DNA from 3 places in the Arthrobacter sp. LjRoot14 genome. Region 1 is predicted to be linked to each of the others. Evidence: riboswitches for the same ligand, from Rfam matches in the RefSeq annotation. Region 1 holds a riboswitch; each other region holds the start of a gene.
What was found. Region 1 has a riboswitch for S-adenosylmethionine ahead of ACSQ12_RS06840 (bifunctional o-acetylhomoserine/o-acetylserine sulfhydrylase). Riboswitches for the same ligand answer to the same signal wherever they lie in the genome.

Region 1 (5,283 bases):
TTTTCCGGGCGCACTCATAAATTCCAAGCATAGGCCCCGGGCCGCGCGGCCCAGCGGAAGCGTTGCCCCGTGACCGGCCGGAAGCGGCGGCCCGGCCGGCCGGAAGCGGCGGACAGGAAAGAACCAGAAAGTGAAGGCAAGATAGGAACATGCTGGTTCCCTCCCGCCGTCGTCTGCGGTTAGAAGTCTGGATTGTCCTGGGTCTGTCGCTGGGGCAGTCCGCCGTGTATTCGGTGGTGCAGTTGCTGGACAAGCTGACGCGGGCACCCCTGGCGGAAGGGACGTCCACCCTCAACCGCTCCCAGAGCAGCCGCGAATACTTCGACCTGACGTACCAGCTGCTGGACATCGTTTTCGCCCTGGTGCCTGTCGTGTTGGTCATCTATTTCCTCACCGAGCACCGGAAGGCGGGGGAGCCCGGGGCATCGGCATTCCGCAAACTCGGTTTCAACTTCGCCCGCCCCGGCAAGGACCTGCTGCACGGGCTGGGCCTCGCGGCGTTGATCGGCATCCCGTCCCTGGGGCTGTACGCCGTCGGACGGGCACTCGGCATCACCACGGCCATCATCCCCAGCGCGCTGGACGCCTACTGGTGGACCATCCCCGTGCTGATTCTCTCCGCCGTACGGCACGGGATCGTGGAGGAGGTCATCGTGGTGGGCTACCTGCTGGACCGGCTCGGCAAGTTCGGCTGGAGCATGCCGCTGGCCATTTTCGCCAGCTCCATGCTCCGGGGCAGCTACCACCTCTACCAGGGCTTCGGCCCGTTCATCGGCAACGCTGTCATGGGTGTGGTCTTTGCGTGGATCTATACGAAGACCCGCCGCGTCATGCCGCTGGTGATCGCCCACGCGCTGCTGGACATCGTGGCGTTCGTCGGCTTCAGCCTCTTCGGCAAGGCCATCGGGCTGGGCTAACCGGCCACTGCTTAAAAGGATTCGGCCGCTATCGGTGGGTGACGTCGTTGGCACCCGCTGATAGCGGCCGAAGTTCGGAAGGGCAGCGCGCTGCCAGTGGCCCCGGAGGACCACACGGTGGAGCAGGGTCAGATGGTTACGGCCCCGGAGGCGGTTTCGAACGTGACGGACAGGATTCCCGGCGTCCCCTTGGGGGCGACCCATTCAACAGCCACATCCTCCAAGGGCTTCTCGACCGGTTGGCCGAGCCATTCCGTGACGCGTTCGGCCGAGCCGGCGATGGTGAGGCTGGACATCTTAACGTTGCTCGGGTAGGCGTTGGACGGGTGAAGCTCCGGGTCGCCTTCCCACTTGAGCATGTAGGGTACCTGCGGGTCTGCAATGAGGCCCAGGATGCCGATCTGCTTCCAGACGAGTTCGCGGCCGTCGGGGAACTTGCGGTTGCCGTTGACAGCCGATCGGCCGAGGCGTTCTTCGAACGGTGCCAGGTCGTCCACTTCGACGCACCAGCCCATCCAGCCGCCGCCCGCTGCGGAGCGTGCCCGGACAGCCTGCCCGAACGGAGCCTTGTCGGATGCCGGGTGGTCCAGGACCTCCACGACCTCGAGATACTTGTGCCCGGCCAGCGGGATAATCATGTTGCGGGTGCCGAAACGGGGGTGTACCCCGCCCTTAACGGCTTCGACGCCGAGGGCGGTTGCAATACGTTCGGTGGTGGCAGCCAAGCCATCTTGTTCACAGGCGTAAGAGACGTGATCCATGCGCATGCCCTCATCTTGGCACTTTGTGATGGAGCTCTCAGCTAAGGGTGTCCTTACCGAGATGGGACGTTATGGCGGACGGCCCTGAAGCCCACGAAATCACGCGGCCGACGTCCTTCGTCACAAACCTGTTCAGACGGATTGCTCTGTTTCTACACTGGGTCCAGGTCATGAGCGCCAGCATTGAGCCCCGGCTTGCTGGCCGGCAACCCTCGTTCCGCGGTGGGGTGCCCCGGGTGAGGACCTGGCCGCCGGCAACCGCCGGTCGGCAAGCGCGGCACCAGAGCCGGCCCGGCATACCGTGCGTCCGGCCACGGTGCCCTTCCTTAAGGAGCCTCCAATGTCCAATGCCTGGTCTTTCGAAACCCGCCAGATCCACGCCGGCCAGGAGCCGGACAGCGCCACCGGCGCCAGGGCCCTCCCCATTTACCAGACGACGTCGTTCGTGTTCCCTAGCGCCGAAAGCGCCGCCAACCGCTTCGCGCTGGCCGAACTGGCGCCCATCTATACCCGCATCGGCAATCCCACCCAGGACGCGGTGGAGCAGCGCGTGGCCAGCCTTGAAGGCGGGCTGGCGGCGCTGCTGCTCAGCTCGGGACAGGCCGCCGAAACATTCGCCATCCTCAACGTCGCTGAAGCCGGCGATCACGTGGTGGCCAGCCCCAGCCTCTACGGCGGCACGTACAACCTGCTGGCCCACACCCTGAAGAAGTTCGGCATCTCCGTGACGTTCGTGGAGGACCCGGACAACCTCCAGCAGTGGAAGGACGCCGTCCGGCCGAACACCAAGCTCTTCTTCGGCGAGGTGGTGTCCAATCCGCGCCAGGACGTCCTGGACATCGAAGGCGTTTCCGGCGTCGCCCACGAGGCAGGGGTCCCGCTGATCGTGGACAACACACTGTCCACGCCGTACCTCATCCGGCCGCTGGAATGGGGCGCCGACATTGTGGTCCACTCGGCAACGAAGTACCTTGGCGGGCACGGCAGCGCCATCGCCGGCGTGATCGTGGACTCGGGCAACTTTGATTTCGGCAAGGACCCGGAGAAGTTCCCGGGCTTCAACATCCCGGACCCCACCTACAACGGGCTTGTCTACGCCAGGGACCTCGGCGCCGGGGGCGCCCTGGGCGCGAACCTTTCCTACATCCTCAAGGCCCGCGTCCAGCTGCTGCGGGACCTCGGCTCCGCGGTGTCCCCGTTCAACGCCTTCCTCATCGCCCAGGGCCTGGAAACCCTGAGCCTGCGCGTCGAGCGCCACGTGGCCAACGCGGTGAGTGTCGCCGAATGGCTGGAGGCGAGGGACGACGTCGAATCCGTGGCCTACGCAGGCCTGCCGTCCAGCCCCTGGTATGACCGCGGCCGCAAGTACGGGCCCAAGGGCACCGGTGCGATCGTGTCCTTCAACATCGCCGGCGGGGCCGAGGCCGGCAAGCGGTTCGTGGACGCGCTGGAACTGCATTCCCACGTGGCGAACATCGGTGACGTGCGCTCCCTGGTCATCCACCCGGCGTCCACCACCCACAGCCAGCTGACGGCGGAACAGCAGGCCGTGGCGGGGGTCACGCCGGGCCTGGTCCGCCTCTCCGTGGGGCTGGAGCACATCGATGACATCATCGCCGACCTCGACGCCGGTTTCCGCGCCGCCAAGGGCGACTGAGCCGTATGACTCCCGGCGCCTCGACGCCGGGAGTCATATTGCTGTCACATTCTTCGCCATTGCGGGGACGCATTTCGTAGACTCTTAACAGGTCATGAGTGCCAGCGACAGCCCCGGCTTGCTGGCCGGCAACCCTCCTTTCGCGGCGGGGTGCCCCGGGTGAAGACCTGGCCTGCCGGCCAGTTGGCGGCAGGCAAGCGCGAAGAAGAGGTCTTCAGATGACGATTGCCGTCACCCGCAGCGGTGTACCCGAAACAGCCAGCCAGGGCCTGTCGTCCAGTGACGTGAAAACCGCCGCAGGCAAAACCGCAGACGCTGTCCCCGACGGAACCGTCAAGTTCCAGGGCATCGGCGGGCTCCACCTTGAGGCCGGCGGCCACCTGCCGGACGTCAGGCTCGCCTACGAGACCTGGGGCACGCTGAACGCGGACCGTTCCAACGCCGTGCTGGTGCAGCATGCCCTGACCGGCAGCACGCACGTTACCAGGGGAGCCAGCGACGAAGAAGGCTGGTGGGAGCAGCTTGCCGGGCCCGGCGCCCCGGTCGATACGGACAAGTACTTCGTGGTCAGCATCAACATCCTGGGCGGTTGCTACGGCTCCACCGGCCCTTCCACTCCCGCGCCGGATGGCAGGCCGTGGGGTTCGCGCTTCCCCCTGGTGACCCTGCGCGACACCACGGCGGCCGAAGCCCGGCTGGCGGACGCCCTTGGCATCGACAGCTGGTACGCCGTCCTGGGCGGATCCCTGGGCGGAGCCCGCGCCCTGGAATGGGCCGTGAGCTTCCCGGACCGGGTCCGGCGGTGCGCCGTCATTTCCATCGGGGCAAGCAGCACGGCCGAGCAGATCGCCTTTGCCCAGGCGCAGACCCTCGCCATCCGCCAGGACGTGAACTTCAACGACGGCGATTACTACGGCGGCCCGGAGCCTGAGGCCGGCCTGGCCCTGGCACGCAGGATTGCGCACATCACGTACCGTTCCGCAGACGAGCTGGAGGCCCGGTTCGGCCGGAGCGCCCAGGGCGGCGAAGCCCCGCTCCAGGCAGTGTCGCTGGGAGACCGCGGCCGCTACCAGGTGGAGAGCTACCTCGACCATCAGGGCACCAAGCTGGTCCGGCGCTTCGATGCCAACAGCTACATCGCCATCACGGAAGCGCTCATGAGCCACGACGTGGGCCGGGGGCGCGGCCCGCTCAAGGAGGCGCTGGCCCGGGCCACGGCTGAGTTCTTCATTGCCGCCGTCAATACGGACCGGCTGTATTTTCCGGCGCAGTCCCGCGAACTCGCGGCTGCACTCCCGGGCGACGTCCCGGTGCATGTCATCGAGGCGCCCATCGGCCACGACGGTTTCCTGACTGAAATCGGGCAGCTTAGCGCTCAGTTGCGGCAGAACTTTTTCGCCTAGCCCGCCGGCTCAATGTGCATTTATGCAGAGCTGTTCTGCAGAAAATGGCGTTGAGCCTGCGGCAATGTGAGCCCATACTCTAGGGGACCGGCGCGTTGGTGGTGCACATCACACGCGGCCGTAACGGAATGGTCCACATGGTGTCGACGGAGACGCCGAAGGAGTTCACAATGAGCACGCAAAACTCCGCCGCAAGGCGCGCAGATGAGACTGACGTCAAAGCCTCAGGGCTAAAGAAAGTGGTTACGGCCTCCATGGCCGGGACCGTCGTTGAGTGGTATGAGTTCTTCCTCTACGCCTCAGCGGCCACCCTGGTCTTTGGCAAGACATTTTTCCCTAACTCAGGCACGGAACTGGACGGCATCATTGCCGCCTTCCTCACCTACGCGGTTGGCTTCGTCGCCCGCCCCATCGGCGGTATCGTCTTCGGTCATTTCGGTGACAAATTCGGCCGGAAGCAGCTGCTCCAGCTCAGCATCATCCTGGTGGGCGTCTCCACGTTCCTGATGGGCTGCCTGCCGACCTTCCAGCAGATCGGCTACTGG
Region 2 (5,283 bases), 2.9 Mb from region 1:
CACCACATCCGCGCCGAGCTCCCCGCAGCGCTGCAGCAGGGGAGTGGCAAAGACATTGTCGACGACGACGGTCGCCCCTGCCGCGTGTGCCAGTTCGCTGACCGCGGCGATGTCCACGATTTCCTGCATGGGGTTCGACGGCGACTCAAAGAAGACCGCCGTCGTGGGCTCCGAAAGGGCGGCGCGCCACTGCTCCAGGTCCGGGCCGTCCACGAACACCGTTTCCACGCCCCACCGGGGCAGGATCTCGTTCAAAATGACAAAGCAGGAGCCGAACAGCGAGCGGGCGGCAACCACCCGGTCACCGGCAGCCAGCAGGGCGCCCAGTGCCGTGAAGACGGCGGACATGCCGGACGCCGTCGCAAAGCACGCCTCGGTGCCCTCGAGCAGCCGGAGCCGTTCCTGGAAGGTGGCGACGGAGGGGTTGCCGTACCGGGAGTACACAAACCGTTCGTCCTCGCCGGTGAATGCGCGCTCGGCGGCTGCCGCGGATTCGTAGACGAACCCCGAGTTGAGGAAGATCGGCTCGGCGGTCTCCTGGAAATTGGTGCGGTCAAGACCGCCGCGGACAGCCTGGGTGTCAGGGCTCCAGCCGGCGGCGTCGGGATTGAAGGTCACTTAGTTCTTTCCGAGATTGGTGGGCAGGCCGCGGTTCTTCCAGCCGTTGACGGTGCGTTCGCCGAAACGGTCCGGTTCGCCTTCAAAGCCTTCGAGGACGTTGTAGGCGGTGAACCCGGCCCGTGTGGCGGCAATGGCGGCGGCGACGGACCGCACGCCGGAACGGCAGAGGAACACCAGTTCGACGCCGGAATCCTCGGGGGCCTGCTGCTTCAGCTGGTCGACAAAGTCCGGGTTGGGGATGCCGCCGGGGAAGGTCCACTGGATAAAGAGGGGATCGTTGTCCGTGGCTTTGGTGTCCGGGATGCCGATGTGCGCCCACTCGCCCTCGGTGCGGACATCCACCAGGACGGCACCCTGTTCCAGTTTGGCCCAGGCGTCCTGCGGGCTCAGGTCTCCGGCGTAGCTCATGCGTGGCCCTCGAAGCCTTCGCCCGGGAAGTCGGCGTCGAACTCAAGTTCGTCCACTGCGGTTGCCACTGCAGCGTCGGAGCTGGCGACGGCCTCGGGCAGGATCACGGCCTGGGCCACGATCACGCTGGTGCCGTTGAAGGTTGCCGCCGGGCTCCCGTGCAGGACATAGCCGTCGGCCAGGGCCGCGGAGATGCGCTCGCAGAACGAGCGGTCGTCGGGGCCGGTGATGAGCCGGTAGGCCAGCTTTTCCTGCGGCAGTGCCAGGGCCGGTTGTTCCTGGCCGGCGGCGGCCGGTTCGGCTGCCGGGGCCAGCGGTGCGGGTGCGTCGGACACGACGGATCTCCTTCTCTCACGCTTGCAACTCGAATATCGATATGCCGAGTATTCACCTGAGGCACCCCGCCGTGGAAGGAGGGTTGCCGACCGGCCAGTCAGGGCTTGGCACCGGTTCTCATTACTCCCCAAAAACGTAACACTTACGACGGCGGCCCGCACCGCCGTCGTCGTCATCTTCCGTAACGGGAACGCCCGCACCGCGGCTGCGCACCGGCGCCGCATCCGTTCCTGCGCGACCCCTGACTGCAGTTACAAAAGACCCTGCCGGGAGGATAATGACGGGAGATGAACCGCTGTAACGCCGGATGAAATCAGGCAGCCGTGAATGAATCGAATCGGAATACAGTCAGTCCCATGCTGCACTTCGGTTGGTTTGTGGGTCACGGTTTCGGTGTCCAGGGCTGGGGCACGCCCGGCTACGGCATCGGGTACGACTGGAAAAAACCCGCCCTGTACCAGCACGCCGTGCGGGAATTCGAGCGGGCCGGGCTGGACCTTTTTATCATCGAGGACTCCCTCACGGTGCCGGACACCTACGGCGGGAGCGCCGAGGTGTCGCTGGCGCAGGCATCCTTCGCACCCAAGCACGATCCGCTGGCCCTGGTGCCCTACCTGCTCTCCGTCACGGAACACCTGGGCATTGTTCCCACGGTGAGTGCGTCCTTCTATCCGCCGTTCACGGCGGCACGGCTGCTGGCCACCCTGCAGCATTTCTCCAACGGCCAGGTGGGCTGGAACGTGGTGACCTCCGGCAGCGACCTTGCCGCGCAGAACTATGGCCTGGACCAGCAGATCGAGCACGACCTCCGCTACGAGAAAGCGGAGGAATTCGTGGACGTGGTGCGCAAGCTCTGGCGCAGCTGGGAGCCGGACGCCATTGTGGAGGACGCGGACGCAGGCATCTTCGCGGACCACACGAAGGTCCACCCGATCAACCACGACGGCGAGTTCTTCAAGGTCCGTGGACCGCTGAACACCGCACCGATGCCCGAGGAACCGGTGCTGGTGCAGGCCGGGGCGTCACCGCGGGGCAAGGCCTTCGCGGGCGCCAACACGGATGTCGCGATTGCCCTCGCCAGGGGTGCGGACGGCATGAAGGCCTACCGTGATTCGATCCGGGCCGAGGCAGCCGCGGCAGGGCGGAACCCCGACGACGTCAAGGTGCTGTATGTCCTCAAGCCCACCGTGGTGGGCTCCCGCGCCGAAGCGGACGAGCTCCGGGAGCAGCGCCGCCAGCTCACGCAGCGCGACATCGACAGCCAGCTGAACTCCATCTCCTACCTCTCCGTGATCGACTTCAAACAGTTCGACCTTGACGCCCCGCTCCCCGAGCTCACCACGAACAGCAACCAGGGCACCCTGGACCATTTCGCCAAGGCGGGTCCTCCCGGGTCCACTCTGCGCCAGCTCCTGCAGGCCCGCAGCGGCGGCGCAGGGGACAGCATCATCGGCACGGCCGAGGAGATTGCCGACTACCTCGAAGAAACCGGTGTCCAGGTGGGCGGGGACGGCTTCCTGTTCTCAGGTTTCGTTGACCCGGCCACCGTTCACGGCGTGCTGGACCGGCTGGCCCCGGTGCTGCGGCGCCGCGGGCTGCTCCGGACAAGCTATGGCGACGGCGGCTTCCGCCGGAACCTGCTGGACTTCTAGCGCCATGGGCGGCGGCAGCGGAAACTTCCTGATCGGCACGGCCCACCTGCGTGCCCGGGATATCGCCGAGGCCGCGGCTGATCCGGCTGTCCAGTTCGTCCTGAGTGTGGACGCCCTGGAGCTGATCGGGCTTTCGCGCGAGGTGGTGCAGCAGGCCATCGACTCCGGCCACCGCGTCTACGGACTCAATACCCTGCTGGGATCCGGGCGGGACACCGCCGTGGATGAAAAGGCGGTCCTCGCCTACCAGGTGCAGGTGGTGCGGTACCACAACAGCGGGGTGGGCGGGTTTCTCGGCGCCGACGAGGTCCGGGCCGTCATCCTGGCGCGGCTGGTGGGCTTCAGTCGCGGCGGCTCCGGCGTCCGGCCGGAAACAGCCCGCTTTTACGCTGAGATGCTCAACCGCGGGGTGGTCCCGGCGATCCCGCGTGAAGGGTCCGTCGGTTCCGCCGACCTGACCCACCTCGCCGCTGTTGCCGCCGTCGCCATCGGGGAAGGCCAGGCGGTGGCAACGGACGGTCAGCTGCTGCCCGGCGGGCAGGCCCTGGCGGACGCCGGGCTGGCTCCGCTGGAACTCGCGCCCGGCGAAGCCCTGGCCCTGGTCAGCTCCAACTCCTATTCCATCGGCGTCGGGGCGCTGGTGCTGCACCGCCTCCTCCGCCTCGCAGACCTCGCGGACACCGCTCTCGCGTTGTCACTCGAGGCGACGGCAAGGCACGACGGCGGCGGCAACCTCAGCCCGTTTTCGCCGGCTGTGCAGGCGGCCAAGGCAGTTCACGGGCAGGCGGTCACGGCGGCCCATGTGCTGCGGCTCCTCGAGGGCGGGTGGCTGGAGGACCCGGAGCGGGAGGTATCCGTGCAGGACGCGCTGTCTTTCCGCGCGGCGCCCCAGACCCACGGCGCCATCCGTTGGCAGGTCACGGCCCTGGAAGGCGCCCTGGAAGTGGAGCTGAACGGCCGGGGCGACAACCCGCTGACCGACATCGGCTCCGGGCGGATGGTCTCCGGCGGCAACTTCCAGCCCATGCAGCTGGCCCTGGCATTCGAGGCGCTGCGCCTGGGGCTGGCCCACCTCGGGATCAGCAGCGAACGCCGGATCGCCAAGCTCTACCCGCCGCAGCGTCGGATCCGCCAGCGGCACCTCGAGGCCGCCACGAACGGGGCACCGCTGGAGCCGGAAGAGCTGCCCGGACTGCTCTGGTATTCGGCCGCCGGCCTGCTGTCCGAGCTCAAATTCCTCGCGGCGCCGGCAACACTTGGTGCGCCCACGCTGTCTGCCGATGTCGAGGACCACTCCACACTGGCGCCGCTGGCACTCCAGCAGCTGGAGCGTTCCGTCGATGCTGCCGGGAAGCTGCTCGCCATCGAAGCGCTGACGGCGGCGTACCTGCTGGCCGGGGCGGAGGCGCGCGCGGTGCGGCCGCTGGGAAACGGGACGGCCGCCGTCGTCGACCGTCTTTCCGGCCTGCTGGCCCGGCACCTGCCGGCCGCGGCGCTCGTGGACGAGGCGCGCGTTGAACTGGACGCCTTCCTCGGGAACGGCTTCAACAGTGCCCTGAACGGCGGCCCGGAATCCCATGCCGCCGGCGGCACGGAAAGGCAGTGATGAGCACCATGACAGGCAGGCATGCGGTCCGGGAGGCTGATGTTGCGGCGGACGCCGCAGCTGTCCTGGCGCAGGTGGGAAACACGCCGCTGGTGCCCCTGGATGTCCTTTCCAAGGGCCTCGGCAGCACGGTGTACGTCAAGCTCGAATCGGATAATCCGGGCGGCTCCATCAAGGACCGGACAGCATTGAGCATGGTCCGCGCGGCTGAGCGCAGCGGTGAGCTCCGGCCGGGCGCAACCATCGTGGAGAGCACCTCGGGGAACACCGGGATCGGGCTGGCGCTGATCGGTGCCCTCACCGGACACCCCGTGGTGGTGGTCACCGGGGACACCATCTCATCCGAGAAGCTCGCCGCGCTGCACCGTTACGGCGCCAGGGTGGTGGTGACGGACTGGACCGCGCCGTCGGAGTCGCCGGAGAACGCACGGGCGGTCGCGGCCCGGATCACGGCAGAAAACCCGGGCGCCTGGCGGCCCCAGCAGTTCGACAATCCGGCCAACCCGCTGGCCCATTACGAAGGGACAGCGCCGGAGATCTGGCAGCAGACGTCCGGGAAAGTGACACATTTCGTGGCGGGGATCGGGACCGGCGGCACCATCAGCGGCAACGGCCGGTACCTGAAGGAAAAGACCGGCGGCCATGTTGAGGTAATCGCCG
Region 3 (5,283 bases), 1.5 Mb from region 1:
TGAACTGCGCCGTTCGCCTGTGGTGGCCGGGGACTTCGTGTCCCTGGTGGGAGATGTTTCGGGGGCCCCGGACACCCTTGCGCGGCTCGTGAAGATCCAGGACCGCCGCACGCTGCTGCGGCGCAGCGCCGATGACACGGACCCCATCGAGCGGGCAGTGGTCGCGAATGCGGACCAGCTTGTGGTGGTGGTTGCCGCCGCCAATCCGGAACCGCGCACCGGCTTCATTGACCGGGCCCTGGTGGCGGCGTACGACGCCGGGATTGAGCCGTTGCTGCTGGTCACGAAAGCGGACGTCAAGGATCCCACGGAGCTCCTGTCCAACTACCGGCACTTGGATTTTCCGGTGATCATCAGCCGAACTGCGGACGCCGCGGCCTCCGGAATCGATGCACGCTCGGATGACGGGCTCTCGGCCCGCCTGGACAGTGATGCCGTCTCGCAGCTGCGGGCCCACCTCGACGGCAAGGTCACCGTGATGCTCGGCCATTCCGGCGTAGGGAAGTCCACCATGGTCAATGCCCTGACGGGTGCTGAGCGGGCCACGGGAGGCGTCAACGCCGTCACCGGGAGGGGACGGCACACGTCGTCGTCCGCGCTTGCCCTGCGGATCAGTGATGCGCCCGCCGGTAGCTGGATCATTGACACGCCCGGCATCCGGTCTTTCGGCCTTGCCCACGTGGATCCGGACCGGATCCTGCGCTCGTTCCCCGACCTCGAACCCGGCACGGATGCCTGTGAACGCGGCTGCAAGCACGATGCCTCCGCCGTCAACTGCGGCGTGGACGCCTGGGTGGCCGAAGGACACGCCGGCCCGTCCGGCGCGGCACGCCTGGCGTCCCTTCGGCGGCTGCTCGGCACCGACCCCCGCATGGAAGCGCAGGACGCCAAGGAACTCGGCATCGTTTCGTGACATCCCGGCCCGCCGGCCGCAGAGACGGTAGTTTGGAACCATGACCCAACCCGCTTCGAGCTACAACGATGACCTGCGCCTCGCCCATGTCCTGGCCGACTCTGTTGACTCCCAGACCATGAGCCGCTTCAAGGCGCTGGATCTTCAGATTGAAACCAAACCGGATCTGACGCCGGTAACGGATGCTGACAAGGCAGCTGAAGAGTCCATCCGCGGCCAGCTCTCCCGTTCCCGTCCGCGAGATGCCGTCCTCGGCGAAGAGTTCGGCAGTTCCGGACATGGTTCCCGCCGCTGGATCATCGATCCGATCGACGGCACCAAGAACTTCGTCCGCGGCGTGCCGGTGTGGGCCACCCTGATCGCCCTCGTGGATGAAGGTGAGCCGGTGGTCGGGCTGGTCAGCGCGCCGGCGCTGGGCAAGCGCTGGTGGGCAGCGAAAGGTGCGGGCGCCTACATGGGACGGTCGCTAGCTGCCGCCACCCGCCTCAAGGTTTCGAACGTGTCCAAACTGTCCGACGCTTCCCTCTCCTATTCAAGCCTGGGCGGCTGGAAGGAACGGGGCAACCTGGACGAGTTCCTGGGACTCACTGAGGAAGTCTGGCGGACCCGCGCCTACGGTGACTTCTGGTCCTACTGCATGGTGGCGGAGGGGTCGGTGGACATCGCCTGCGAGCCGGAACTGAACCTCTACGACATGGCGGCGCTGGTGCCGATTGTCACCGAAGCCGGCGGACGCTTCACCTCACTGGAAGGAGTGGACGGCCCCTTCGGCGGAAACGCCCTGGCCACCAATTCAATCCTTCATTCCGAGGTCCTCAAGCGGCTGAACCCGGAACTCGACGACCTCCTCTGACGCGCGACCCGGCCCGGTGCCCGGCCCGCCGCCAAGCGGTTCCGGCCCGGGCGCATCACCGCGGGCACAACCACCGGTAGCCGAATAAACGACGGCGGATTCCCTCCTTAGGGGGTGTCCGCCGTCGTTTTATTCGGTGCCATCCCCCTTCTTCCGACGTGCGTAACAAAGAGCTTAATAATTGCCGCGACTTTCCCGCGCCGCGGTGAATGTCCTAATCTCGAAACAGGTCACGAGTGCCAGCGCTAAACCCCGGTTTGCTGGCCGGCAACCCTCCATTCGCGGTGGGGTGCCCCGGGTGACGACCAGGCCGGTCCGGAACGGACCCGGCAAGCGCGGATCCCCGGAGTGCGGGGTCCCTTTACAGTGAGGTCCCCATGACTACTGCCACTTTCCCCGCAAACGCCGCAACCACGTCCGCCGCAGGCCTTCTGGACCCGCGGTTCACCGTCGCCCAGCGCCCCCTCTCAGCCGTTACCGGCGCGGAGATCCAGGCTCCGCTGATCCAGGGCGGGCACGTCCGCTACGCGAACCTGGACTACGGCGCATCGGCCCCGGCGCTGTCCGTTGTTTCGGCCTACCTCAACGAGATCCTGCCGTACTACGCCAGCGTGCACCGCGGCGCGGGCTATGCCTCGCAGATCAGCACGTCGGTGTACGAGAATGCCCGGGACATCGTCCGCGGGTTTGTGGGCGGCAGGGCGGACGATTCCGTCATCTTCACCCGGAACACCACGGACTCACTGAACCTGCTGGCCGGGTGCCTGCCGGTGTCCAACGGCCGCCAGACCGGCGAAGTGCTGTACCTCGACATCGAACACCATGCCAACCTGCTCCCTTGGCAGGGTGTGCCGCACCGGAGTGTTGTTGCCGCTCCTACGCTCAGGGCCACCCTGGAGAACCTGCGGTCCGAGCTGCGGCAGGGTGGCATCAGCCTGCTGGCCGTCACGGGCGCCTCCAACGTCACCGGCGAAATCCTTCCCGTCCGCGAGCTGGCCGCACTGGCTCACGAACACGGTGCAAGGATCGTAGTGGACGCGGCGCAGCTGGCCCCGCACCGCCGCATCGACATCGCCGCGGACGACGTCGACTATCTCGCCTTCTCAGGCCACAAGCTGTACGCGCCGTTTGGCAGCGGTGTCCTCGTGGGCCGGCCGGACTGGCTCGACGCCGGGACGCCCCACCTCGCAGGCGGCGGAGCCGTGCGTGAGGCCCGGCTGGACTCCGTCAGCTGGACCACAGGGCCGGCACGGCATGAAGGCGGCTCACCGAACGTCCTTGGGGCCGCCACCCTGGCCCGGGCCACCCAGGTCATCGGCGCCCTGGACCAGGACCTGTGGCACGCCCATGAGACGGCCATCCGGTCCTTCCTAGTCGAGGGACTGCGGAAGATCGACGGCGTCACTGTCCACCAGATCTTCAGCGACACCGACCAGGCCACGGACACCATCGGTGTGGTCAACTTCTCCGTCGCCGGCTACGACGCCGGCCTTGTGGCGGCCTACCTCTCCGCGGAGCACGGCGTGGGCCTGCGCGACGGCCGCTTTTGCGCCCACCCCCTGCTGAAGCGGCTGGGACTGCCGTCAGGCTCGCTGCGGGCAAGCTTCGGCGTCGGCTCCCGGCTGGAGGACGCCCAGCGTTTGCTCGCCGGCATCGAGGAACTCCGCCGGACCGGCCTCGGCTGGGACTACGTGGTGGATTCCGGCCGCTGGGTGCCGGCCAACGACACCCGCAGCTACCCGGACTGGGCACCCAATACCCCCGGCACTGCCGGCGCGGCACCCTGCACCGAAGACTAAGGGCGCGGCGTGTGCGGTAAATTCGAGGGGTAAGAATTCCAGCCTGCCCGAAGGAGACTGCACGTGGCACGGGGAGGCCCCAAACTGCACCACCAGCGCCGGTACGAGCTCGGCCGGAGTTACCAGGACGGCGGCGAACACTATGACCGGGTCCGTCCCGGCTATCCCGCCGATTCGGTGGACTGGCTGCTCCGAAGCGTTGGCGGGATGGGCGGCGCGTCCGACGCCGCTGACATCGGCGCCGGGACGGGAAAGTACACCGCTTTGCTGGTGCAGCGCGGCCTGAATGTCACCGCAGTGGATCCCTCACCGGACATGCTCGCCCAACTCCGGCTGGCCCTTCCGGGGGTTCCTGCGACGGAGGGCACCGCGGAGTCCACCGGACTCCCGGACGCCGCGTTCGACGTCGTGACCGTTGCCCAGGCATGGCACTGGTGCGATCCCCGTCTGGCCAGCACCGAACTGTCCCGCATTCTCCGTCCGGGGGGCGTGCTGGGGCTGATCTGGAACCAGCTGGATACGTCGGTCCCGTGGGTCCACCGGCTTTCCCGGATCATGCATGCCGGCGATGTGCACAAACCGGACTTCCACCCCGCGATCGGCCCGGAGTTTGCCGGTCTTGAGAGCCACCTGACTCGCTGGGAAGATCCCGTGACCACTGAGGACATCGTCGAACTGGCAAAGTCCCGCAGCTACTACCTCGCCGCCGGAGAAGGGATCCGGGCCAAAGTCCGCGCCAACCTGGACTGGTACCTCCACGAGCACCTGGCACACTCCGCCGCGGACGTTATCGGACTCCCCTACCTGACCCAGACCTGGCGGGCGTTCAAGGCATGAGTCCCGTAGCCAAAGCGGTAGGCTTGGACTCGTGAAGACCGGCGCACCCTCCTCCTCGATCGAGGACTACGTCAAGGTCATCTACTCCTTTACGGAGTGGCAGGACAAACCCATCACATCCTCGCAGCTGGCACTGCGGCTCGGCGTCGCCAACTCCTCGGTCTCGGAAATGGTCCGCAAACTCAAGGACCAGGGCCTCGTTGACCACAAGCCCTACAGCGCCATTACGCTCACGTCCGACGGAGTCCGCCTCGCGCTCTCCATGGTGCGGCGCCACCGCCTCATTGAGACGTACCTCGTGCAGGAACTCGGGTACAGCTGGGACGAAGTCCACGATGAAGCCGAGCTCCTGGAGCACGCGGTGTCTGACACATTCATCGAACGGATGGCCGGAAAGCTCGGCAACCCCCTAAGGGACCCGCACGGTGATCCCATCCCGGCGGCCGACGGTACGGTCCACATGCCGCACGCGCACCGGATGAGCGAACTCGACGAGGGCCATAAAGGCCGCATCACCCGGATCAGCGACGACAATCCCGAACTCCTGCGCTACCTTTCCGCGCAGGAAATCGACCTGGACGCCGACATCGAAGTACTGGGCCGGAAACCGTTTGGCGGAGCCCTCGTGGTCAGGATCGGTTCCGCGGGCGCAGACCGCGAATTCGACCTCGCCGACGAGGTGTCGTCAGCGCTGTGGGTCTACAGCGAATCCCGCCACGCCGGATGCCGGCTGGCGGATGCCTGAAGGGGCGCCGCCTGAATGAGTGCCGCCAGTAACCCGGACTGGCGGGCGTGGGCGGCGGTGGCTGCCGGGGCGCTGGCGGGAACAGAGCTCCGCTACGGCCTGGGCTTGCTCTTTCCGGACCCTGCCGGCGCGATTC

Region 2: it holds a riboswitch for S-adenosylmethionine, as region 1 does, so the genes downstream of both, ACSQ12_RS20180 (DUF1737 domain-containing protein) here and ACSQ12_RS06840 (bifunctional o-acetylhomoserine/o-acetylserine sulfhydrylase) in region 1, are expected to answer to the same signal.
Region 3: it holds a riboswitch for S-adenosylmethionine, as region 1 does, so the genes downstream of both, ACSQ12_RS13820 (aminotransferase class V-fold PLP-dependent enzyme) here and ACSQ12_RS06840 (bifunctional o-acetylhomoserine/o-acetylserine sulfhydrylase) in region 1, are expected to answer to the same signal.

Annotation. Positions count from the first base shown of each region.
Region 1 is NZ_CAXURL020000001.1:1,527,648-1,532,930, forward strand. Features, by position in the region: gene ACSQ12_RS06825 (histidine phosphatase family protein) at 1-18, opposite strand, end outside; gene ACSQ12_RS06830 (CPBP family intramembrane glutamic endopeptidase) at 150-917, shown strand; gene ACSQ12_RS06835 (VOC family protein) at 1,046-1,684, opposite strand; SAM riboswitch class IV at 1,845-1,959, shown strand; gene ACSQ12_RS06840 (bifunctional o-acetylhomoserine/o-acetylserine sulfhydrylase) at 2,019-3,335, shown strand; SAM riboswitch class IV at 3,426-3,541, shown strand; gene metX (homoserine O-acetyltransferase MetX) at 3,554-4,738, shown strand; gene ACSQ12_RS06850 (MFS transporter) at 4,909-5,283, shown strand, end outside.
Region 2 is NZ_CAXURL020000001.1:4,442,111-4,447,393, reverse strand. Features, by position in the region: gene ACSQ12_RS20190 (O-succinylhomoserine sulfhydrylase) at 1-618, opposite strand, end outside; gene ACSQ12_RS20185 (rhodanese-like domain-containing protein) at 619-1,029, opposite strand; gene ACSQ12_RS20180 (DUF1737 domain-containing protein) at 1,026-1,295, opposite strand; SAM riboswitch class IV at 1,378-1,490, opposite strand; gene ACSQ12_RS20175 (NtaA/DmoA family FMN-dependent monooxygenase) at 1,722-3,017, shown strand; gene ACSQ12_RS20170 (aromatic amino acid ammonia-lyase) at 3,022-4,623, shown strand; gene ACSQ12_RS20165 (PLP-dependent cysteine synthase family protein) at 4,632-5,283, shown strand, end outside.
Region 3 is NZ_CAXURL020000001.1:3,063,998-3,069,280, forward strand. Features, by position in the region: gene rsgA (ribosome small subunit-dependent GTPase A) at 1-913, shown strand, start outside; gene hisN (histidinol-phosphatase) at 954-1,766, shown strand; SAM riboswitch class IV at 1,995-2,108, shown strand; gene ACSQ12_RS13820 (aminotransferase class V-fold PLP-dependent enzyme) at 2,144-3,565, shown strand; gene ACSQ12_RS13825 (class I SAM-dependent methyltransferase) at 3,629-4,402, shown strand; gene ACSQ12_RS13830 (metal-dependent transcriptional regulator) at 4,434-5,147, shown strand; gene ACSQ12_RS13835 (fluoride efflux transporter FluC) at 5,163-5,283, shown strand, end outside.